Plantactinospora soyae: one gene and its partner. The protein of the gene in region 1 interacts with the protein of each later gene in a pairwise test. Links are inferred from orthologs where the notes say so. Each region holds a gene or a part of one and is shown on either strand. Other genes may lie near its edges.

What was found.
Region 2: the proteins of rlmN (region 1) and ftsZ interact in binary tests that used the Escherichia coli proteins (3 or more experiments, as listed by UniProt). The link is inferred for Plantactinospora soyae from one-to-one orthologs.

What each region holds. Positions count from the first base shown.
Region 1 is NZ_JADBEB010000001.1:3,898,625-3,915,194, forward strand. Bases 6,089-9,035 are described here. They hold rlmN (23S rRNA (adenine(2503)-C(2))-methyltransferase RlmN), read left to right. Parts: upstream 6,089-6,967; coding sequence 6,968-8,104; downstream 8,105-9,035. Other genes in these bases: H4W31_RS17455 (phosphatidate cytidylyltransferase), read left to right, coding at 6,089-6,864; H4W31_RS17465 (DivIVA domain-containing protein), read left to right, coding at 8,204-9,035. Also shown: H4W31_RS17425 (DUF2332 domain-containing protein), read right to left, coding at 1-120; H4W31_RS17430 (hypothetical protein), read left to right, coding at 313-1,494; rpsB (30S ribosomal protein S2), read left to right, coding at 1,930-2,847; tsf (translation elongation factor Ts), read left to right, coding at 2,980-3,810; pyrH (UMP kinase), read left to right, coding at 3,988-4,755; frr (ribosome recycling factor), read left to right, coding at 4,838-5,395; more of H4W31_RS17455, read left to right, coding at 5,395-6,088; more of H4W31_RS17465, read left to right, coding at 9,036-9,658; H4W31_RS17470 (hypothetical protein), read right to left, coding at 9,823-10,047; H4W31_RS17475 (Rieske 2Fe-2S domain-containing protein), read left to right, coding at 10,287-11,873; H4W31_RS17480 (phytoene desaturase family protein), read right to left, coding at 11,946-13,562; H4W31_RS17485 (hypothetical protein), read right to left, coding at 13,574-13,714; H4W31_RS17490 (GNAT family N-acetyltransferase), read left to right, coding at 13,933-14,478; dxr (1-deoxy-D-xylulose-5-phosphate reductoisomerase), read left to right, coding at 14,620-15,831; H4W31_RS17500 (M50 family metallopeptidase), read left to right, coding at 15,831-16,570.
Region 2 is NZ_JADBEB010000001.1:9,080,676-9,087,857, reverse strand. The notes cover bases 145-3,093. They hold ftsZ (cell division protein FtsZ), read left to right. Parts: upstream 145-1,037; coding sequence 1,038-2,150; downstream 2,151-3,093. Other genes in these bases: H4W31_RS39615 (YggS family pyridoxal phosphate-dependent enzyme), read left to right, coding at 2,160-2,906; H4W31_RS39625 (cell division protein FtsQ/DivIB), read left to right, coding at 145-779. In the rest of the region: more of H4W31_RS39625, read left to right, coding at 78-144; H4W31_RS39610 (cell division protein SepF), read left to right, coding at 3,099-3,800; H4W31_RS39605 (YggT family protein), read left to right, coding at 3,831-4,127; H4W31_RS39600 (DivIVA domain-containing protein), read left to right, coding at 4,180-4,986; H4W31_RS39595 (hypothetical protein), read left to right, coding at 5,040-5,834; H4W31_RS39590 (DUF167 domain-containing protein), read left to right, coding at 5,876-6,181; H4W31_RS39585 (potassium/proton antiporter), read left to right, coding at 6,240-7,182. UniProt on the Escherichia coli protein: Essential cell division protein that forms a contractile ring structure (Z ring) at the future cell division site. The regulation of the ring assembly controls the timing and the location of cell division.

The DNA of each region.
Region 1 (16,570 bases):
CTCCGGACGGTCGGCGACCACCTCGGACAGGAACTCGTAGCGGGGGGAGTGACCGTGGAACTCGTGCCGGGCGAAGTGCTGGAACAACCGGGCCAGCCGAGCCTGCTCGACGGTGTTCATGGCGGGAAGTATGGATCTGACGCCGGGACCGGCGCTGCGACGACGATCACCACCGACCATGGGAGTCGACCGCCGCCGGGTGACCGGTCACCCCTTCACCACGCTCGTCAAAACCGGAATATCCGCTGGCAAGCCGGCATCTGGGTCAGGCAACTGGCGAGCAACCACGCAGGTCACATAGCGTGCCTGGCCGTGGACCAAGAACGCAGCTTCCCGGAAGAGCAGGTGCCCGGCTGGCGGGCCGGTGATCGCGCTTATCCCGACCAGCAGTGGCGTGGCGTTGCTGAGGACCGCTATTCCGGCGCCGATCCTCTCGCCCCGACGCAGCCCGGTGGTCCGGTCCCGAACGCACGGTACGGCCAGCCCTCCGATGCCGGCCCCGAGCGGTACGGCCAACCCTCCGACGCCGCCGCCGAGCGGTACGGCGCCTCGGCCGGCGCCTCGCTGGAGGTGCCGCTGCCGGGCTTCGGCCTCGCCGGGTCCGGAGCCGAGCCCGGCTATCCGTCGGCTGACTGGTCCCGGGACGCCACCGAGCGGGGCCGGGGTTCGGCCACCGGCCCCGACGGCGGGTCACCGGGCCACGCCGGGCCCGGGGCACCCCTGCACGGCGGAGGTCCCGACCCGGCCGGCGGTGTGTACCGGATCCCCGCCGGTGGTGGCGTCGACGGCGGCTCGGGCCCGCCGTACGGCGGCCACGGAACCGGCCGGCACGGTACGCAGCCCGCCGACCCTGGCCGGCATGGTGCGCCGCCCGCCGACCTGGGCCAGTCGCCGCCGTCCGCGCCGGATGCCGGCGGGTCACCGGTGGGGGCGGATCCTGGGCGCTCACCGTTGTCCGGCTATCCGATCGTGCAGCCCGGGCGGGGCGCCGAGCAGCCCGGACCGCTGGACCAGCCCACCAACCTGGTGCCGCAGGTCGAGGCGCGGCCGGGCGGGGGTGGTCCGCTGGCCGGTGGCGACGCCGCCGGTTTCCACACCGAGGCGATCGACCGGGCGGCGCTGCGCCGTCCCGTCGCGCCGGCCTCGCCGGGCCACGGCGAGCCGGGCGGTGTCGGTCTGGCCGGTGCCGAGGGGGTCTACCGGAGCCGTCGTCCGGGGCTGGCCGCGATCCTGGCGCTCCTCACGCTGGTCTTCGAGGTACCGGCCGTCCGGGTACTGCTCGACGGGGCGGTCGGCAGTCCGGTTTCGCCCTCCGCGGTACTCGCTGGGGTCTTTCTCGTACTCGGGTTGCCGATCTTCGCCGCTGGGCTCTATGGGCTGATCACCAATGCGGCGACCCTCGGCGACCCGGCCCGTGCCTGGCTCCGGCCGCCGACCGGGTACCTCACGATCGGGCTGGTGCTCTTCGTCGCGGCGGCGCTCGCCACGGGCTGACCCGGCCCGGCAGGGGCCGACCACGGCCCCGGCCCAGGGGGGCTTGACCACGGCCCGGCAGAGGCTGACCACAACCCGTCCCAGGGGGCTTGACCACAACCCGGTCCAGGGCTGACCACGGGCCGGATGAGGGCCGGGGACGGGCGGGCGTGGACCCGACCGGGCAGACCGCCGGTAGCGTCGGAACGAGTGCCCTGACCAGCGCCGGGGCCCCGGAGGGGGTTTGTGTGCTGGTGGACGGGGCGGGGGCGTACACTTGGCCATTGGCGACCGCCTCGTGCGGTCGACCTCGCGCGCCCTCTCCGCGGTCTGCCCGTGGAGCGACGGCCCCCTGGTCCCGATCTTGATCGGGTCCGTCATGGCCGGCGATCCGGCGCCAGGACGCCAGGCCGCCGGCCAGGCGTGGACAACCAGGGACAGAAGGAGCACCTCACCATGGCCGTAGTGACCATGCGCCAACTGCTGGAGAGCGGTGTCCACTTCGGGCACCAGACCCGGCGTTGGAACCCGAAGATGAAGCGCTTCATCTTCACCGAGCGCAACGGTATCTACATCATCGACCTCCGCCAGACCCTCGAGTACATCGAGAAGGCGTACGAGTTCGTCCGCGGGACCGTGGCCGAGGGCGGCAGCATCCTCTTCGTGGGTACCAAGAAGCAGGCTCAGGAAGCCATCGCCGAGCAGGCGACCCGGGTCGGCCAGCCGTACGTCAACCACCGCTGGCTCGGCGGCATGCTGACCAACTTCCAGACCGTCTACAAGCGGCTCCAGCGGATGAAGGAGCTGGAGGCGCTCGGCGATCTGTCCGGCACCGCGCAGGGTTACACCAAGAAGGAGACCCTGCAGCTGTCCCGCGAGAAGATCAAGCTGACCCGTACCCTCGGTGGGCTGCGGGACATGCAGAAGGTTCCGGCCGCGATCTGGGTGGTCGACACCAAGAAGGAGCACATCGCCGTCGACGAGGCCCGCAAGCTGGGCATCCCGGTGATCGCCGTGCTCGACACCAACTGCGACCCGGACGAGGTCGACTTCCCGATCCCGGGTAACGACGACGCGATCCGCTCCGCCGAGCTGCTGACCAGGGTCATCGCGGCGGCCGTCGGCGACGGCCTGATCGCCCGCTCGGGCAAGCGTCGGGGCACCGACGAGAAGCCCGAGCCGGGTGTCGTCGGCGCCGACGAGCCGCTCGCCGAGTGGGAGCGCGAGCTGATCGAGGACACCGAGAAGAAGGCCGATGGCGACGCGGAGCCGAAGGCCGCCGAGCCGGCGAGTGCCGAGCCGGCGACCGCCGCCGCCGAGCCGAAGACTGCCGAGCCGAAGGCCGCCGAGCCGGCGACCGCCGCCGCTGAGTGATTTCGCCGTCGGGTTCCGCCGGTTGATCGTCTGACCGGCGGAACCCGACCTGGTACGAGGCACGGTGGCCCCGAATCGGGGTAACCGCAGAAGACCACCGAATCAGCCGCGTTACACACCGAAGAGAGAGTCATGTCCAACTTCACCGCCGCGGACGTCAAGAAGCTCCGGGACCTCACCGGCGCCGGCATGATGGACTGCAAGAAGGCCCTCACCGAGGCCGAGGGCGACTTCGACAAGGCTGTCGAGTTCCTGCGCGTCAAGGGCGTCAAGGACGTCGGCAAGCGGGCCGGCCGTACCGCCGCCAACGGTCTGGTGGCGCACTCCGGCAAGGCGCTGCTCGAACTCAACTGCGAGACCGACTTCGTCGCCAAGAACGCTGACTTCATCGCGTTCGCGCAGCTTCTCGTCGAGCACGGCGGGCAGTCCGGCGCGGCCGACGCCGAGGGTCTGCTCGGCACCACCCTGGCCGACGGCCGTACGGTCGCCGACGCGGTCCAGGAGCAGTCCGCCAAGATCGGCGAGAAGCTGGTGCTCAACCGCTTCGTCGCACTCGACGGGCCGGTCGCGGTCTACCTGCACCGCAAGGCGCAGGACCTGCCCCCGCAGGTCGGCGTGATGGTGGAGTACACCGGCAAGTCCGACGAGGCCGGTGACGCCGACGCGCGCGGCGTCGCGATGCAGATCGCCGCCATGCGTCCCAAGTACGTCAACCGCGATGAGGTGCCGGCCGAGACCGTGGCCTCGGAGCGGCGCATCGCCGAGCAGACCGCTCGCGAGGAGGGCAAGCCCGAGGCGGCCATGTCCAAGATCGTCGAGGGTCGGGTCAACGCCTTCTTCAAGGACTACGTCCTGCTCGAGCAGGCATCGGTCGCCGACAACAAGAAGTCGGTGAAGCAGGTGCTCGCCGAGGCGGGTATCGAGGTAACCCGGTTCGTCCGGTTCGAGGTCGGCCAGGCCTGAGCCGCCTGACGTACGGGCCGGGTCGTCGCGACCCGGCCGTACGGCGCAGACGGGGTGACACGGAGAGGAGGCCGCTGGTGTACGTGACAGGCACCGCGGCCTCCTTGTCACGTAGGGTCAGCAGCGGCAGGTTGGGTGAATGGACGCCGGCGTGCCGGCGCGGGAGAGGCGGGTCGGATGACGCAGGTTGTGAGTGACCGGACCTCGGCGGCGGACGATCCGACGGCGCCGCCACCCGGGCGGGCCCGCCGGGTGGTGCTGAAGCTGTCCGGCGAGGTCTTCGGCGGTGGCGCGATCGGCGTCGATCCGGACGTGGTGCAGGCCATCGCGCGGCAGATCGCAACCGTGGTACGCCGGGGCGTACAGGTCTCGGTGGTGGTCGGGGGCGGCAACTTCTTCCGGGGCGCTGAACTCCAGAAGCGCGGCATGGACCGGGCCCGGGCCGATTACATGGGCATGCTCGGCACGGTGATGAACTGCCTGGCACTCCAGGACTTCCTGGAGAAGGAGGGCATCGAGACGCGGGTGCAGAGCGCGATCACGATGGCGCAGGTCGCCGAGCCCTACATTCCGCTGCGGGCGATCCGCCACCTGGAAAAGGGTCGCGTGGTCATTTTCGGCGCGGGCGCCGGGATGCCCTACTTCTCGACCGACACCGTCGCCGCCCAGCGCGCGCTGGAGATCCGGGCCGACGTGGTGCTGATGAGCAAGAACGGGGTCGACGGCGTCTACACGGCGGATCCGCGTACCGACCCGAACGCCAGCAAGCTCGACAAGATCACCTTCACCGAGGTGCTCCGGCGCGGACTGCGCGTAGCGGATGCCGCCGCGTTCAGCCTCTGCGAGGAGAACGGGCTGCCGATGCTGGTCTTCGGTGCCGAGGGCGACGACACCATCATCCGGGCTGTCGGCGGCGAGCGCATCGGAACGTTGATCACGGCGTGAGCCGCGCTTGGGCCCGGGCCGGCCAGACCGGGCAGGGTATTAACGACGGAGCAGCATCCAGCAGAAGGAGGCGAAGGAGCAGGTGATCGACGACACCCTCCTCGAGGCCGAGGAGAAGATGGAGCGCGCGGTCGAGCACGCCAAGGAGGAGTTTGGCGCCATCCGCACCGGGCGCGCCTCTCCGGCGATGTTCTCCAAGATCATCATCGACTACTACGGTAGTCCCACCCCCCTGACCCAGATGGCCTCCGTCGGCATCCCCGAGCCTCGGATGGCGATCATCAAGCCGTACGACAACTCGCAGTTGCAGGCGATGGAGAAGGCGATCCGCGACTCCGACCTCGGCGTGAACCCCAACAACGAGGGCAACCAGCTACGTATCGTGCTGCCGCAGATGACCGAGGAGCGGCGCCGGGACATGATCAAGGTGGCCCGGCACAAGGCCGAGGAAGCCAAGGTGGCGATCCGGAACATCCGCCGCCGGGGCAAGGAAGAGCTCGACCGGATCGTCAAGGACGGCGAAGCGGGTGAGGACGAGGGTCGGCGCGCCGAGAAGGAGCTGGACGACCTCACTCACCGGTACGTGACGCACGTCGACGAGTTGGTGAAACACAAGGAAACCGAGTTGCTCGAGGTCTGATGTCCCACGTCGACCCCTATCGCGGCGGCGCGGAGCCGCGTGGCCGGCAGCAACGGCCCGAGCATCCGCGTGGCCTGGATAGGTCCCGTGGTCCGGAGCGCCAGGACGGCCCGGCGGGCCGCCAGTGGCCAGCCGGCGACGACGACGCCTGGGTTCGGGCGCGGCACGGGGGTGCCGCGCCCGACACCTATGCGGCGCCGACCGACAGCTTCCCGGTCCTACCCGACACGTCCGCGGGCCCGACTGGCCAGCACCCCGCCCCACCCGACATTCCGGTGGATCCCGACGGCGGCTATCCGGCCACCGGATTCCCGCCGGGAAAGGCTCCGGGACTCCGGTCCGGAACACTGCCAGGACACCGGAACGGCCACCGCGACCAGGCCGTCGGGGACCCGGGCTCGCAGTGGCGTGGCGCCGAGCCGGGTGGGCCCGCGACCGAGTACCCCGCCGCCGGGCGGCCCGGCTATCCGGAGGGCGGCGATTCGCCGTACCCGGACGGGGACGACCGGCGTGGTGCCGACGCCAGCGCGGAGGCACCGACCAACCCGGTAGGTTGGCCCTTCGTGGACCCGGATCCGGCCCCGGAACCGTCCTCGGCGCCGCGGCGCGGTCCGGGCCGCCGCCGGGCGACCCGCTCCGGCCAGCCGGCCGCTTCCGGTCGGGCCGGCCGGAACCTCCCGGCCGCGATCGGCGTCGGGCTCGGGCTCGGCGCCGCGATCGTCGTTCCGCTCTTCCTGTTCCGCCCCGCCTTCCTGGTCGTGGTGGCGATCGCGGTCAGTATCGGCATCTGGGAGATGACCCAGGCGGTACGGCCCAGCGGGGTCCACCCGCCACTCGTGCCGCTGATCGCGGGCGGCCTGCTGATGGTCGGGCTGGCCTGGTGGGCCGGGCCGGACGCGCTCAGCCTCGGATTGCTGGTGACGGTGCTGGCGACGCTGGTCTGGCGGCTCGGTGACGGGCCGGCCGGCTACCAGCGGGACATGACGGCGGCCACCCTCATCGCGGTCTACGTGCCGTTCCTCGGCGGGTTCGCGGCGCTGCTCGCCGCCGCGCCGGACGACGGCGAACTGCGGGTACTGGTCACCCTGGCCGCGGTCGTGCTCTCCGACACCGGTGGGTACGCCGCCGGTGTGGCGTTCGGCAAGCATCCGATGGCGCCCTCGGTCAGTCCGAAGAAGTCCTGGGAGGGTTTTGCCGGTTCGGTGGCGGCGGCGGCGATCGGCAGCGCCGTACTGCTGGGCGTCCTGCTCGACGTCGAGCCGTGGTGGGGGGCGATCTTCGGGGTGGCGGTCTCGGTGGCGGCCGTGCTCGGAGACCTCGGCGAATCGATGATCAAGCGGGATCTCGGGGTCAAGGACATGAGCAACCTGCTCCCGGGACACGGTGGACTGATGGACCGACTCGACTCGGTCCTCTTCGCCGTGCCCACCGGGTACCTTCTCCTGGCGATCTTCGCCCCGACCGGTTGAGAGTCGACGTGAGCCTTCACACCAGGGGTATCCGGCACCGCCCGCCGGTTCGGCACCCTCGGCCAGGTGCGTTGTCGCGCGGACGTGGGAGACTGGACAGGCCATGACGAGCCTGCCCATGATCCAGATTTCCCCGGACGCCCCGATCGGGTCCGCACCGTCGCGCCGGGCGGCGATGCCGCCCCGGCACCTTGCCGACCTCGACCTACCCGGACGACAGGCGGTCGTCGCCGAGCTGGGTGAGCCCGCCTTCCGTGCCAAGCAGATCTCCACCCACTACTTCGGCCGCCTGGTGCGGGATCCGGAGCGGATGACGGACCTGCCCACCGCCAGCCGGGACCGGATCACCGACGCGCTGCTGCCGAACCTGCTCACCCCGGTCCGCGAGGTGGCCTGCGACGACGGCGCGACCCGCAAGGCGCTGTGGCGGTTGCACGACGGCTCGCTGGTCGAGAGCGTGCTGATGGGTTACCCGGACCGGGTCACCGTCTGCATCTCCAGCCAGGCCGGCTGCGGGATGGGCTGCCCGTTCTGCGCGACCGGTCAGGCCGGCCTGACCCGCAACCTCTCCACCGCCGAGATCGTCGACCAGGCCGTCCACCTCGCCGGCGTGGCCGCCTCCGGGGCGGTCGTCGGATCCCCGCCGAGGTTGTCGCACGTTGTCTTCATGGGCATGGGCGAGCCGCTGGCCAACTACTCGCGGGTCGTGGCGGCGGTCCGCCGGCTCTGCGCGCCGGCACCGGAGGGGCTCGGTCTCTCCCAGCGTCACGTCACCGTCTCCACGGTCGGCCTGGTTCCCGCGATGCGCAGGCTGGCCGAGGAGGGACTGTCGGTGACTCTTGCGCTGTCGCTGCATGCGCCCGATGATGAGCTGCGCGACGAACTGGTGCCGGTCAACCAGAGGTGGAAGGTTGCCGAGGTGCTGGACGCCGCGTGGCACTACGCGGAGCGTACGGGGCGTCGCGTATCCATCGAATACGCGATGATCAGAGATGTGAACGACCAGCCGTGGCGTGCCGACCTACTCGGTCGGTTGCTGGCTGGTCGGCTGACCCACGTGAACTTGATCCCGCTCAACCCCACCCCGGGTAGCCGCTGGGACGCGAGTCCGAAGCCGGTGGAGCGGGAGTTCGTCCGGCGTCTGCGCGCGGCCGGCGTCTCGACGACCGTCCGGGACACCCGCGGGCGTGACATCGACGGTGCGTGTGGCCAGCTGGCCGCCGCGGCGGTGACACCGTGAGCGGCCGGGTCATCAGACTTAGTGGTGCCGCTTGCGGCGTCGACCCGCGTGGCGGGGCGGCGTGAGCGAGCGAAGCGAGCGAGCGAACCAGGAGACATAGTGGCGAGTCAGGGTCAGCGTTTCCGGCGCAAGGCGCTCCGGCGGGGCTACAAGGTCGATGAGGTGGACACGTTCCTGGACCGTGTCGAGGCCACGCTCGCCGGTGAGTCGCTGGGCGCGCCCGTCGCCTCCCAGGAGGTGCACGACGTCGTCTTCCGGGTGCGCTTCGGAGGGTACGACGAGTGGCAGGTCGACCTGCACCTCGACCGGGTGGAGCGGCAGATCGCCGAGCTGGAGGAGCGCGGCGGTGCCGTCGGCAACCGCGGCGGGGATTCGGGGATGGGCGACCGCGGGACGCAGCCGGGCCGCCTCGGTCCGCCGGACCGGATGGGTCCGCCCGACCGAATGGGGCCGCCCGACCGAATGGGTCCGCCGGACCGGATGGGGCCACCGGACCGGATGGGTCCGCCCGACCGGATGGGCCCGCCGATGCGCGACGACCGGGGACTGCCCCCGGGTGGGCAGCCGCCACCGTTGCGTCCCATGCCGGCGCAGGCCGGGCCGCCGAACGATCCGTACGGGCAGTTCGACGAGCCCACCGGGACCTTCGGCGGCGGCTTCGACCCGCAGCGGGGTGGGTTCGACCCGCAGCGGGGTGGCATGGAGCCGCAGCGGGGTGGCATGGAGCCGCAGCGCGGCGGGTTCGACCCGCAGCGGGGCGGTTTCGAGCCCCAGCGGGGTGGCTTCGAGCCGCAGCGCGGCGGGTTCGACCCGCAGCGGGGTGGCGGGGATCCCCAGCGCGGCGAGTTCGAGCCGCAGCGGGGTGGGTTCGACCCGCAGCGCGGCGGTCCGGATCCGCAGCGGGGTGGCTTCGAGCCGCAGCGAGGTGGTTTCGAGCCCCAGCGGGGTGGCTTCGACCCGCAGCGCGGAGGTCCGGATCCGCAGCGGGGTGGCTTTGACCCGCAGCGGGGCGGTCCCGAGGGCCCGCGCGGAGGCTTCGAGCCGCAGCGCGGCCCGGGTGCTCCGGTTCCGCCCCGTACCCCGGGCGGGCCGCCGGGGGGGTTCGGGCCGAACGAGCGGTTTGACGGATTCGATCCCAACCGCCACGGCAAGGCGGACATGACCGCCGAGATCCGGATGCCGGACCGCGAGTTGCGCGGGCCGGGCCGGGGTGTCGGTGAGCCGCCGCCGATGGCACCGCCGATGGGTGGCCCGGGGCTCGGTGGCCCGCCGCCGATGGGAGCTCCGGGGCCGTCGGGGCCGGGTGGTGAGCTGGCGCGGATCGACCAGATCCGTCGTACCTTCCAGGTGCGCCGGTTCGGTAGCGGGTACGACCCCGATCAGGTCGACCGGTTGTTCGAGGGGATCCTCGGCGGCATGGCCGGGCGAGGACCGATGCCGGTCAACCCCGTCGATCTCGACACCATGCGGTTCGGGCTGGTGCCGGGCGGCTACTTCGAGGCCGAGGTCGACGCCGCACTCAAGGAAGTCAAGGACCTGCTGCTCGGACAGTGACCATGCCACCGCCGGCGAGGACGCTCTCCTCGCCGCGCGGGGGCGGGTGGCGCCGACTGGGTGCTTCGGGCAGCCGACTCGGCAGGCCTGACGGCCGACTCAGCGGACGGGCCGCCCTCCCGGGGTCGGCCCGACGTGCCGTCGATCGTCAGGCCGGCCGGAAATCAGGAACGCAGGCCGTTGCGGCGCAGGATCGTGTCGCCGATGACGGCTACCACCAGGAACGCGGCGATCCCACCGAGCCAGATCTTCTCGATGCCGCTGACCTCGTTGTTGTTGAACATCAGCAACACCAGCACGGCCGCGGAGAGGATCGCGCCGATCCGACCCGCCCTGCGGTGTCCCGGCTTGCGTTGGTCGGGTGACGTCACCGGCTCGCTTCCAGCCACTTTCCGGTCCTTTCCTCACGATCGGATGCCGGTAAGTCTGGCACGTGCCGTACCGGCCGCGCCGGAGGGCCCGGCGTCCCGGCGCTGTCCGGCGCTGTGGAACGGCCGGACCGGGAGGCGGCCGGGCGGCCCAACCCGGCGTCGCGGGTCGGCCAGCTCGGGGCCTCCGGTAGCGTTTGGGGGTACGCCTTGATTCCGGGGCCAGGGATGAGATTGCCTACGTCTAGGGGGACTGTGCGGTGCGACTGACCGGTACGGGACACGCGAGCATGCGGATCGACACCGGTGCGGGCAGCATCCTGTGCGACCCATGGGTCAACCCGGCCTATTTCGCCTCATGGTTCCCGTTCCCGGACAATTCACAGCTCGACTGGGAGACGCTCGGGCAGGTCGACTACCTGTACGTCTCGCACCTGCACCGGGACCACTTCGACGCCGAGCACCTCAAGCGGTTCATCTCGAAGAAGGCCACCGTCCTGCTTCCGGAATACCCCACCTCCGAACTCGAGGACGAGCTGCGGGAACTCGGGTTCACCAGCTTCCTGCGTACCAAGACCAACGAGGTCATGGAACTCGACGGCGGCCTGAAGGTGATGGTCCAGGCGCTGACCAGCCCGACCGACGGGCCGATCGGTGACTCGTCGCTGTGGGTGGAGTACGACGGCGTACGGCTGCTGAACCAGAACGACGCCCGCCCGAGCGATCTCGACATCTTCGCCGAACTGGGCCACGTGCACGCGCACCTGCTCCAGTTCTCCGGCGCGATCTGGTACCCGATGGTCTACGAGCTGCCCACGGCGGCCAAGACCGCGTTCGGCAAGCAGAAGCGCGACCGGCAGATGGACCGGACGATCCGCTACATCGACGACCTCAAGGCGTCCTGGGTCTTCCCGATCGCCGGCCCGCCGTGCTTCCTCGACGACGAGCTGTGGCAGTTCAACGACATCCACGGCGACGAGGGAAACATCTTCCCCGACCAGCAGGTCTTCCAGGACCACTACACCGAGCTGGGCTACGACAACAGCGTGATCCTGCTGCCCGGCACCGTCTCCGAGGTCGGTGTTGACACCTGCGAGACCAGCCAACCGGTGCCGGACGTGCGGGAGTTCTTCGTCCGCAAGGAGGAGCACCTGCGCGAGTACCAGGCCCGGTCCCGGCCGGTGATCGAGGCGGCGAAGGCATCCTGGCGGCATCCGGAGATCGACGTGCTGGCCGGGATGAAGCGTCGGATCGAGCCGCTGCTGGACGAGTCGATCTACCTCGCCAAGGGGGTGGGCGGCCCGGTCCGGTTCGACCTGGTCGGCTACGACGGCGAGTCGGTCGAGTCCATCCTGGTGGACTTCCCGGGCAAGGAGGTCCGGCCGGCCGCGGACGAGAAGGTGCGCTACCGGTTCCGTACCGAGCGGGCGCTGGTCGAGCATCTGCTGCACATCGACGAGGTCGACTGGGTCAACTCGCTCTTCCTCTCCTGCCGGTTCTCCGCCGCCCGGATCGGCCAGTACAACGAGTTCGTCTACTCCTTCTTCAAGTGCCTCTCCGAGGAGCGCCTCCAGTACGCCGAGGGCTGGTACGACGAACACGAGCGGGCCGTCGACGCCGAGGACATCACCCTGGGCGACTGGGTGGTGCAGCGGCGCTGCCCGCACCTGAAGGCGGACCTGACCCGGTTCGGCATCGTCGAGGGCAACCAGCTCACCTGCCAGCTGCACGGCTGGCGGTTCGACCTGGAGAGCGGCCGCTGCCTGACCAGTGTCGGGCACAAGGTCCGGGCCCACCGGGCCGGCGAGCCCGCCCCGGTGACCGTCGACGCCGAGTCGGCCGGCTGAGCCGCCGACCGTGCACAGGCGTTAAGAAGGGGCCCTTCTACAACGGAAAGCGATAAGAAGGGGCCCTTCCTTTCACCGGCCGGGGCCGACCTGGCCGAGGTCGGTGAGGATCCGCCGGGCGGCGTTGTGTCCGGCGGCGCCGATCACACTGCCGCCGGGGTGGCAGCCCGCACCACCGGCGTAGAGGCCGTCGAGCCCGGTCGCGTACGGCATCCGGTCGGTGAACGAGACGGTGTTGTCGACGTGGTGGATGTGCCCACCGGTGATGCCGAAGTGCGCCTCGATGCCCGGTGGGGTCAACGGAACCGCGTCGGCGACCAGTTCCGTGGTGCCGGGGGCGTACCGGTCGCAGATCGCGAGCAGTCGTTCCACGTACCCGGGCAGGAGCTCGTCCCAGGACGCGCCGGTCGGTGCGTACGGCACGGACTGGACGAAGAGCGCGGAGGAGTGGTGGCCCGCCTCGTCCCGCAGCGACGGGTCGACTGTGGTGTGCAGGTACCACTCGATCGTCGGCTCGTCCGGTAGCCGGCCGGCCTGGACGTCCGCCCACATCCGGCGCAGCGCCGCCATCGGCGGTTCGTCGCCGGTCGCACCGGGCAGCAGCGAGGTGGAGCCCGGCAGCAGGTGGATGGTGGCGCCGAACGGGCTCGGCGCGTCGGCGGGCAGGCAGGTGAACCGGGGCAGCCCGGAGAGGGCGAGGTTGACCTTCAGGGTGGTGCCGGTGCGACGGACCGCCGTCATCCGCTCGGTCAGCGACGCCGGCAGGGCGCCGTCCGGCACCAGCTCCATCAGCCGGTACGGGTCACCGGCGCCGAGCACCACCTCGGCGTCGACCGTCCGCCCGTCGTCGAGTACGACGCCACTGGCCGCTCCGCCGTCGACGGTGATCGCGGACACCGGCGTACCGCTGAGGATCGTGGCGCCCGCGGCTCGGGCGGCGTCGGCGAAGGTGCTGGTGACGGTGCCCATACCACCGGCGACGATCATCCAGGTGCCGCCCGAGCCGGGCAGCCGGCACATGTTGTGGGCCAGGAAGTTGTGGCCGGTTCCGGGGTCGTCCGGACCGGCGTTCAGTCCGGAGAGGCCGTCGGTGACGGCGTACATCGAGACCAGCAGTTCGGAGCGGAAGTCGAACCGGGCCAGGTAGTCGGCGACCGAGCCGCGGACCAGATCGACGAAGGGCTCGCGGAGGGCGCGCCGGATGTAGCGGTCGGCGGTCTCCTCCACCGGCAGCGGTTCGGCCAGCCAGGCCGGTCCGAGGTCCTCCCGGAGCGCGGCGAGTTCGGCCTGCATAGCGTCGTCGGCCGTCACGTCGGCCCGGGAGAAGAACCGTTCCATCTGCTCCCGGGTGCCCTCCCGGTCGGCCCCGAACAGCAGGTACGGCGAGCCGACACCACCCGGGGTGGGCAGGAAGTAGTGCGGATCGCGGCGCAGCACCGGGATCTGGACGTCGAGCAGCTCGATCAGCTCCGGCGGCATCAGGCCGAGCAGGTACGAGCCGGTGGAGTGGCGCAGGGCCGGCACCTTCGGAAACGGGTTCTCGGTGCGGGCCGCCCCGCCGATCGTGTCGGCGGCCTCCAGCACCACCACGTCGAGGCCGGCCCGGGCCAGCAGGATGGCGGAAACCAGGCCGTTGTGGCCGGCGCCGACGATCACGACGTCGGCGCGGGCGGGTAGCTCGGCGGTCATGCTCGGGAAGCCTAGTTCGGATGCCCCGGGTCGGTGCCGGGTTGGCCGGCCTTGGTTCCGGCGGTGCGTGGTGGGGCGGCGTCGGGTCCGGGAGAGAGCTGGCGCAGGAAGCCCGCCAGCTCCGCCTCGAAGAGTGCCTCCGGATCGGACACCGCCCAGCGGAGCTGGGGTAGACCTCCATCGAGATCAGTCCGTACAGCATCGTCCAGCCGGACAGCATCATCCGGGCCACCTCGACCGGCAGTTCGGGGTGCCGGTCCCGCATCGGCACCAGCGACTCGGCCAGTCGGTGGTCGACCGGGGCCGGTGGCGACACCGCCGGCGGAAAGTCGCTGGTGTGCGGGGCGGGTGATGGCTAGCATCCCGCCGCGTGACGATCTACGAGACCGAACGACTGGTGGTCCGGAACTGGACGCTGGAGCCCGCCGATCTCGCGCGGGTGTACGACACCTACTCCCGTTCCGAGGTCGTCCGTCACCTGGGTGCGGCACAGTTCCCGCTCCGTACGCCCGCCGACGCCGAGGAGTTGGTACGTCGCTGGCACGCCCGCAACATCCGGTTCGGCGTGGAGACGTACGGCCTCTGGGCGGTGCAGCGTCGGGAGGACGGGCTGGTGGTCGGCACCGTGATGCTCAAGCCGTTGCCCGGAGTCGACGAGTCGACGCTGACCGCCGACATCGAGGTCGGCTGGCACCTGCATCCCGACTCGTGGGGGCACGGGTACGCCACCGAGGCGGCGCGCGGAGCCGTCGAGCGGGGCTTCGCGGCCGGGGTCGAGGAGATCTACGCCGTCGTGTCACCCGGGAACGAGGCGTCGATGTCGGTCGCCCGTCGGCTCGGCATGGCGTCGATCGGCCGGCGGGCCGACTGGTACGGCGGCCAGGAGTTGGAAGCCTTCCGGCTGCGCCGCCCCTGACCGGCAGCCCGTACGGCTGGCCCACCCCTGACCGCCCGTCGGTACGGCTGTACCGGCCTCTGACCGCCCGGATTGCCGGCCGGGCGCCCCGCCGGCCGGCCTGCCAGCGGACGCTCAGAGTTGTTCAGGGAGAATGTCCGGGTGAGTTCTCCGCGTGAGATCGTGTTGCTCGGTTCCACCGGGTCGATCGGCACCCAGGCGATCGACATAGTGCGCCGTAATCCGGACCGGTTCCGGGTGGTCGCGCTCGGCGCCGGCGGCGGTAACGTGGGCCAACTCGCCGCCCAGGCGCTCGAACTCGGGGTCGAGGTGGTCGGGGTCGCGAAGGCCTCCGCCGCGCAGGACCTGCAACTGGCCTTCTATGCGGAGGCGGCGAAGCGGGACTACCCAGCTGGCGGCTTCCGGATTCCCAAGATCGTGGCGGGTCCGTCCGCCATGACCGAACTCGCCGAGTGGCCGTGCGACATCGTGCTGAACGGCGTCGTCGGCTCGCTCGGCCTGGCGCCCACCCTGGCGGCGCTGCGCGCCGGCCGTACCCTCGCATTGGCGAACAAGGAGTCGCTGGTGGCCGGTGGTCCGGTGGTCCGGGCCGCGATCCGCCGCCCGGGGCAGATCGTGCCGGTCGACTCCGAGCACTCGGCGCTGGCCCAGTGCCTGCGCGGGGGCAGCCGGGCCGAGGTGCGCCGACTGATCCTCACCGCCAGCGGAGGGCCGTTCCGGGGCCGCCGCCGCGACGAGTTGACCGGCGTCACCCCCGAGCAGGCGCTCGCGCACCCCACCTGGAACATGGGACCGGTGGTCACGATCAACTGTGCGAACCTGGTGAACAAGGCGCTGGAAGTGATCGAGACCCACGAGTTGTTCGACGTCCCGTACGACGACATCGAGGTGACGGTGCATCCCCAGTCGGTGATCCACTCGATGGTGGAGTTCGTCGACGGCTCGACCCTGGCCCAGGCCAGCCCGCCGGACATGCGGCTGCCGATCGCGCTCGCCCTCGGCTGGCCGGACCGGGTGCCCGAGGCCGCGTCCGCCGTCGACTGGACCACCGCGCACAGCTGGCAGTTCGATCCGCTGGACGAGGCGGCCTTCCCCGCCGTACGGCTGGCCAAGCAGGCCGGCACGGTCGGGCGGTGCCGTCCGGCGATATACAACGCCGCCAACGAGGAGTGCGTCGCCGCGTTCCTCGCCGGCCGGCTGCCGTTCCTCGGCATCGTCGACACGCTCGAACGCGTGCTGGAGGCGGCCCCGGATTTTGCCGAACCGGGTAACGTCGAGGAGGTGCTCGCCGCCGAATCCTGGGCGCGGGCACACGCCCAGGAGATCATCGCGAAGGCGGTCGAGGGAGCTTGATGCTGTATCTACTCGGGGTGGTGGCGTTCGCCCTCGCAATCCTCATCTCGGTGAGCCTGCACGAGGCCGGGCACATGCTCACGGCCAAGCGGTTCGGGATGAAGGTGACCCGGTACTTCGTCGGGTTCGGTCCCACCGTCTGGTCGTTCCGGCGGGGCGAGACCGAGTACGGACTCAAGGCGATCCCGCTGGGCGGTTTCTGCAAGATCGTCGGGATGACCCCGCAGGACGACGACGTCGACCCGGCCGACGAGCCCCGGGCGATGTGGCGGTTCCCGCTCTGGAAGCGGACCGTGGTGATGTCCGCCGGCTCGGTGGCGCACTTCCTGCTCGCCATCGTCACGCTCTGGCTCGCCGCGATCTTCATGGGCCTGCCCAACCCGGACTACCCGACCAACCAGGCGGAGGTCCGCAACGAGCCGGCGCGGATCGAACTGGCGTCCTGCGTCGTTCGGGAGAACCCGCCGAGCCGGGCCTGCCAGGCAGGTGACCCGGCCAGCCCGGCCGCCCAGGCGAACCTGCGCGACGGCGACGTGATCACCTCGATCGGCACCACGTCGGTGGCGAACTGGGGGCAGATGCTCGACGCCGTCCGGGCGACCAAGCCAGGTCCGGTCCCGGTCACCTACGTCCGGGACGGTGCGACGCACACCGCCCAGGTCAACCTCGCCGAGGTGCAGCGCCCGCCGCAGGACCAGGCCGACGGCCCGGTCGGCCCGGTCTCGGCACTGGGCGTCGG
Region 2 (7,182 bases), 5.2 Mb from region 1 along the record:
CCCGGCCCGGCGCGGGACGGACCGCCGGTCGGGGCTGGCGGCTGGTCCGGGCGGGCAGCGACGCGGTACCGCCGTCGGTGCGCCGGTTCACGGCCCGGGCCCGGCAGCGGCGGATGCGCGCCGCGATGCCGTGGACGGTGCTCGCCGGGGCGCTGGTGGTCGCCCTGGTCGGCACCGGGATCGTGTACGGCACCTCGGCGCTCGGCTTCCGTACGCTCCGGATCGTCGGTGCGGCCCTGGTCACCCCGGAGCAGGTACGCGAGGCGGCCCGGCTGTCGGACGGCGTTCCGCTGGCCCGGATCGACCTGGCCGCCGTGGAGGACCGGGTGGCCGAGCTGCCCCCGGTGGCCCGGGTGACGGTTTCCCGACAGTGGCCCCGGACCATCCTGGTCGAACTCGTCGAGCGGACCCCGGTGGCGGTGGTGCCGCAGAACCGCCGGTTCGTGGTGATCGACGGTTCCGGAGTGGTGTTCCAGACCCGCTCCGACCATCCGGCGGGGCTGCCGCTGGCCCGGCTCGGTACGCCCGGTCCCGACGACCTGGCGACGACAGGGGCGCTGACGGTGCTCGCCGCGTTGAGCCCGGAGCTGCGAGAACGGCTCACCGAGGTGGTGGTGGAGGGACCGGCCAGGATCACCGTGAAGCTGCGCGGCGGCCGTACGGTGCTCTGGGGTGACGCCTCGCGCAGCGACACGAAGTCTCAGGTGGCGACGTCGTTGCTGGCCAGGAAGGGCAACACCATCGATGTCCGGACCCCGGACGTGGTGACCATCCGCTGATCCGTTTCGGCGCTTCGGCCGGGGTGGTCGCCCGAGACGTTTGTCGGTGGGCGCGCCGACACGCCGGGCGGGTCCTTGGCTCCTGCCTCGCGTCCGCATACGTTGCCCCGAGAGGATCAAATAGTTGACATAACTGTAAGCCTCTAGTAGAGGGTGAGGGTTACCCTTCGCCTCCTCGTACCGAATGGTTGTCGGCCTTGACCCGGCCGGATCGCCGGGCGGGTGGGCACTCCGCCGAGATCGAAGGAAAGGACCCCGATGACACCTCCGCACAACTACCTGGCGGTCATCAAGGTCGTCGGCATCGGCGGCGGTGGAGTCAACGCCGTGAACCGGATGATCGAGGTCGGACTCAAGGGCGTCGAGTTCATCGCGATCAACACCGATGCGCAGGCGCTGTTGATGAGTGACGCCGACGTCAAGCTCGACGTGGGTCGGGAGCTGACCCGGGGGCTGGGCGCCGGCGCCAACCCCGACGTGGGCAAGAACGCCGCCGAGGACCACCGCGACGAGATCGAGGAGGTGCTCAAGGGCGCCGACATGGTCTTCGTCACCTGCGGTGAGGGCGGCGGTACGGGTACCGGTGGCGCTCCGGTGGTGGCGAACATCGCCCGCAAGCTCGGCGCGCTGACCATCGGCGTGGTGACCCGGCCGTTCTCCTTCGAGGGGAAGCGTCGCCAGGTCCAGGCCGAGGCCGGCATCGACGAGCTGCGCAACCAGTGCGACACCCTGATCGTGATCCCGAACGACCGGCTGCTCGCCCTCGGCGACCGTGGCATCAGCATGATGGACGCGTTCCGGCAGGCCGACCAGGTGCTGCTCTCCGGTGTGCAGGGGATCACCGACCTGATCACCACGCCGGGTCTGATCAACCTGGACTTCGCGGACGTGAAGAGCGTGATGAGCGGCGCCGGCAGCGCGCTGATGGGCATCGGCAGTGCCCGAGGGGACAACCGGGCGGTGGAGGCGGCCGAGGCGGCCATCTCCAGCCCGCTGCTGGAGCAGAGCATGGACGGTGCCCGGGGAGTGCTGCTCTCCATCGCCGGCGGCTCCGACCTTGGCCTGTTCGAGATCAACGACGCGGCACAACTGGTCACCGACGCCGCCCACCCGGACGCGAACATCATCTTCGGTGCGGTGATCGACGACGCGCTCGGCGACGAGGTCCGGGTGACTGTGATCGCGGCCGGCTTCGACGGCGGAACTCCGGCGTACAAGCCGGCCGATCCGCCCCGCAAGGCGAGCACGCCGACGACGCCGCACAGCACGGTCCCGGTTTCGCCACCTCCGGTGTCGGCACCGAGCCAGGCGCCGCGTCGGGTGCTCTTCGACGACGTGGACGTGCCCGACTTTCTCAAGAACGGTTCCTGAACTCCGCAGATGAGCCAAGCCCCTTCCCCGGCGCTGGACGAGCGCCGGGCGCAGCTCGCGGTCAACCTGGCCCGGGTGCGGTCCCGGATCGACGCGGCCTGCGCCGCTGCCGACCGGGATCCGGCCGAGGTCACCATGGTCGCGGTGACCAAGACGTATCCGGCCAGCGACGTTCGCCTGCTGGCCGAGCTGGGTGTGCTGGACGTGGGGGAGAACCGCGACCAGGACGCCGCGCCCAAGGCGGCCGAGGTGGCGTCGGCCGGTGCCCGGGTACGGTGGCACTTCGTCGGGCAGTTGCAGCGCAACAAGGCCCGTTCGGTGGTGCGGTACGCCGACCTGGTCCACTCGGTCGACAGCGTACGGCTGGCCGGCGCCCTCGCCGACGCGGCGCAGCGGCACCGTGACCGGCCGCTGGAGGTGTTGGTCCAGGTCAACCTGGACGGTGCCGTCGACCGGGGCGGCGCGCTGCGGGGCGGGGACGATCCGGACCGGGAGATCGACGCGGTGGCCGCCGAGATCGCCGGGCGGGAGACGTTACGGCTGGCCGGAGTGATGGCGGTGGCGCCGCTGGACTGGGATCCGGAGCGGGCGTTCGCCGGGCTGGCCGAGATCGCGGCCGGGCTGCGGGCCGGGTATCCGGGTGCGGTGGTCGTCTCGGCCGGGATGAGCGGTGACCTGGAGCCGGCGATCGCCCACGGCGCGACACATGTGCGGATCGGTAGCGCGTTGCTCGGAATGCGTAGCACGCTGCGGTAGCCTGACAACCGGACACCAAACTACATCAGTGTTGTTTGAGACGACATCCCCGCTGGCGGGGGTCGGGGTGAGACCGCTTGCGGTCGTGCCAGGGGTTGAAGTCTCAGGCCGGTGGGCACTGGCAGTGTTCACGCGCGTGACAGTGGCACGGCACGGGGGGTGTGTGTCGCACGGCGGACGGAGGGGCGCGGGATGGGTGCACTGCGCAAGGCGGGGGTCTGGCTCGGACTGGTCGAGGAGGACGACGAGCGAGCCTACGACGACGGTGGCTACGAGAAGAGTGGCTACCGCGAGTCGCGTTACCGGCAGCGCCGGTACGCCGACGAGTTCGCTGACGAGGACGAGGAGCAGGACGATCCGCCGCCGCCCCGGTCCCGGGCCGGCGAACGGACCCGGCTCTCGGAACGGTCGGCCGCCCGGACGACCGACCACGACCGGTCGGACGGCGATCGGCCGGAGCGGAACGAGCGCACGGAGCGGTCGAGCGTGCGGTCGATCAGCCGGCCGGGCAACGCGGAGCCGTCGGGCGCGTTGACGTACCAGACCCGGGACAATCTCGCGTTGGCACCGCAGCCGCAGCTGCGTGAGCGCGCGGTGCCGGCGGAGCCAGAACAGCGCTACCAGATCACCACGCTGCACGTGACCACCTACCGCGAGGGCCGCACTATCGGGGAGCACTTCCGCGATGGTGTACCTGTGATCATCAACCTCACCGAGATGGATGAGGCCGATGCCCGCCGATTGGTGGATTTCGCCGCCGGTTTGGCGTTCGGGCTGCGCGGTACGATCGAGCGCGTGACCAATCGGGTGTTCCTACTCTCACCGGCCAACGTCCAGGTCACCGCTGAGGACAAGGCCAAGATCGCTGAGGGTGGGTTTTTCAGCCTGAGTTAGCCCGAACGAGGGATCTCGCCTGCCGTGTTTCTGTCCATCCTGTTTCAGGTCCTCTACCTGATCCTCTACGTCTTCCTTCTGGTGCTTTTGGGCCGTTTTGTCCTAAGTGCCGTCCTTCAGTACGGCCGCCGCTGGCAGCCCAGCCGAGGGGCGGCCGCCGGAATGGAGTCGGTGTGGAGCGTCACTGATCCCCCTCTCAAGGCGTTGAGGCGTGTGATCCCTCCATTGCGAATTGGTACCGTGAGCATCGACCTGGCCTCCCTTGTGCTCCTGGTTATCCTGTTCGTGCTGATGGAGTTCGTGTTAAGGCCGTTGATCGTCAGTTGAACAACCTGGTGACCGGCGTGCCACGCGGCCGCAACTGACCCGAGGAGTTTCGATGCCGCTGACCCCGGCCGACGTCCACAACGTCGCCTTCAAGAAGCCGCCGATCGGCAAGCGGGGGTATGACGAGGAGGAAGTCGACGCGTTTCTGGACGAGGTCGAGCGCGAGCTCGCCCGTCTGATTGAAGAGAACAACGAGCTGCGCGCCCAGGTGGAGCGCGGCGGTCGTGGCGGCGCGCCAGCCGGCCCGAGCGCCGATCCGCGCCTGGCCGCCGAGCTGGGCGATGTGAAGGCCCAGCTCGACCGGGTGCAGCGGGACAAGGCTCAGGCCGAGCAGGCCGCCCGCGCGATGCAGGCCGAGCTGGAGCAGGTACGGGCCCAGGGGGGTCCGGCGGTGGGCGGCGACGGCGAGCAGCAGGCTCTCCGGGTGCTGATGATGGCGCAGCGTACGGCTGACGACCACGTCTCCGACGCCCGGCGTGAGGCCGACAAGCTGCTCTCCGACGCGCGGACCAAGGCCGAAGAGGTCACCCGCGAGGCGCGGGCCAAGGCCGACGCGCTGGAGCGGGACGCCCGCCAGCGGCACCAGGAGGCGATGGGCGGCCTGGACGCCAAGCGGACCGCGCTGCAGAAGCACATCGAGGAGCTCAAGCAGTTCGAGCGCGAGTACCGGACCCGGCTCAAGGCATACCTGGAGAGCCAGTTGCGGGATCTCGACGGGCGTGGTCAGGGCCTGGAGGTGGAGATGACGCGGACCGACGGCAATCGGTCCAGCGGCAGCACCCCCGGGCTGGCGACCGCGGGCCTGGCGAACTCGTACGGCGGGGGAAGCCGGTCCGGTGCGCTCGAGACCGGCCGCTGATCCACCGGGTCGACACGGAACGACAACTGGAAACGATGCGTCGGGGGTGAGCCGTGATAGTCGGCAGTCTGCTGCTCATCCTCGTCGCCGTCATGCTGCTCGTGCTCGGTCTGGCGAGTGGGTCTAGCGGGCTGCTGATCGGCTCGATCGCGGTCAGCCTGCTGGCCGCCGTCGCGCTGGTGGTGGGTGCCCGGCAGGCCGCCGGCGCCCGGGGCGGGACCGGCTTCGCCGCCGACGACGAGCGGTTCGTCGACGACGGGGTGGAGCTGGACGACGGCGGCGAGGGCGAGCCGGCACCGAGCCGCCGCCGGCCACCGACCAGCACCCGGATGGCACCGACCGATCCCCGGCTGGCCGGGGCTGGTCGGGACGGCGGGGCGGATCCGTTCGACGTGGCGGGCCCGGTGCTGACCGATCCGCGCGACGTTGCGGTACCCGGCCAGGCCAACCGGTCCGGCATGGACCCGGACATCGACGACGCCGGCTGGCGGCAACCGGCCGACGCGGACGCGGACATCGACGACGCCGGCTGGCGGCAACCGGCCAACGCGTCGGAGATGCCCGGTTCCGGGCCGGTGAGCCGGGGCGAGCCCGGCGACGACGCCGTTCCGGCGGACGAGCCGGCGGCACAGGTGGTCTCCGAGGCCGACGCGGCGCTGGTGGCCGGGCTGGTCGACGACGTGTACGTGGTCGACGGACGACCCCGCTACCACCTGGCCGACTGCCCGCATCTGCACAGCCGGGAGAGCGAGCCGGTGCCGGTGGGCGAGGCGGTGGAGCTGGGATTCAGCCCGTGTGGGCGCTGCGAGCCGGACAGCTTCCTGCTCGCCGACGCCCGTCGCGGCTGACGGCGGCAGGGGTGTCGGACGGCGGTGGGCGGGTCCGGTCGATGGCCGGATCCGAGACGGTCACCGTTGCGGTCCGGGTCAAGCCCGGCTCGTCCAGGGCTCGGGTGGGCGGCCGGTTCGACGGCCCGTACGGCCCGGCGTTGGTGATCGCGGTGCATCAGCCGGCGGTCGACGGTCGGGCCACCGAGGCCGCCCGGCGGGCGCTCGCCGAGACGCTCGGGCTGCGTCCGGCTGCGGTCAGCCTCCGCACCGGCGCGGCGAGCCGCGACAAGCTCTTCCAGGTCGACGGCCTCACCTCGGCGATCGACGCGCGGTTGCGCCAGCTGCGGGACGGATCCGCGCAGTGACTGCTGGGGGCCGGCGATCCGCCGACCCTGGCCCGGGTCTGTGCCGAGCGCGGTTGCCGTGACCGACCGGCTCGATATGGCGCTGCTGATCGGCGCCGCGGTGCTGCTCGTCGCCGTCGGGGCCGTCCGGCTGTCGACCCGGCTCGGACTACCCAGCCTGCTGGTCTATCTCGCGCTCGGGGTGGCCATCGGTGAATCCGGGTTAGGGATCCGGTTCGACGATGCCGAACTGACCCGCGCCCTCGGCTTCTGCGCGCTGATCGTGATCATCGCCGAGGGGGGACTGACCTCGCGGTGGACCGCCGTGCGGCCGGTACTCGGGATCGCCGCCACGCTGGCCACGGTCGGTGTGGTGGTCAGCATCGCGGTGGTCGGCGTGGTGGTCCACTTCCTGCTCGGGCTGGACTGGCGGCTCGCCCTGCTCTACGGCGCGGTGCTCTCCTCCACCGACGCGGCGGCGGTCTTCGCCACCCTGCGCTGGCTCCGGCTGCCACCCCGGCTGGTGGCGACGCTGGAGGCCGAGTCCGGGATGAACGACGCCCCGGCGGTGCTGCTGGTCGTCCTCCTCTCCACCTCCGGGCTCGGCGCGCACCCCTGGTGGTACGAGGTACTGGTGCTCGGTTACGAACTGAGCCTCGGCACGGTGCTCGGCTTCGGTGTGGGAATGCTCGGGCGCTGGACGTTGCGCCGGGCCGCCCTGCCGTCGTCCGGGCTCTATCCGATCGCCGCGGTCGGGCTCACCGTGCTCGCGTACGGCGCCGCCACCGTGCTGCACGCGTCCGGATTCATCGCCGTCTACGTGGCCGGGGTGGTGCTGGGCAACTCCCGGTTGCCGCACCGGCAGGCGATTCTCGGGTTCGCCGACGGGTTGGCCTGGCTCGCCCAGATCGGCCTGTTCGTGCTGCTCGGCCTGCTCAGCGTGCCGGGTCGACTGGTGGACGCCCTGTTGCCGGCGGTGGTCGCCGGGCTGGCGCTGCTCTTCCTGGCCCGGCCGCTGTCGG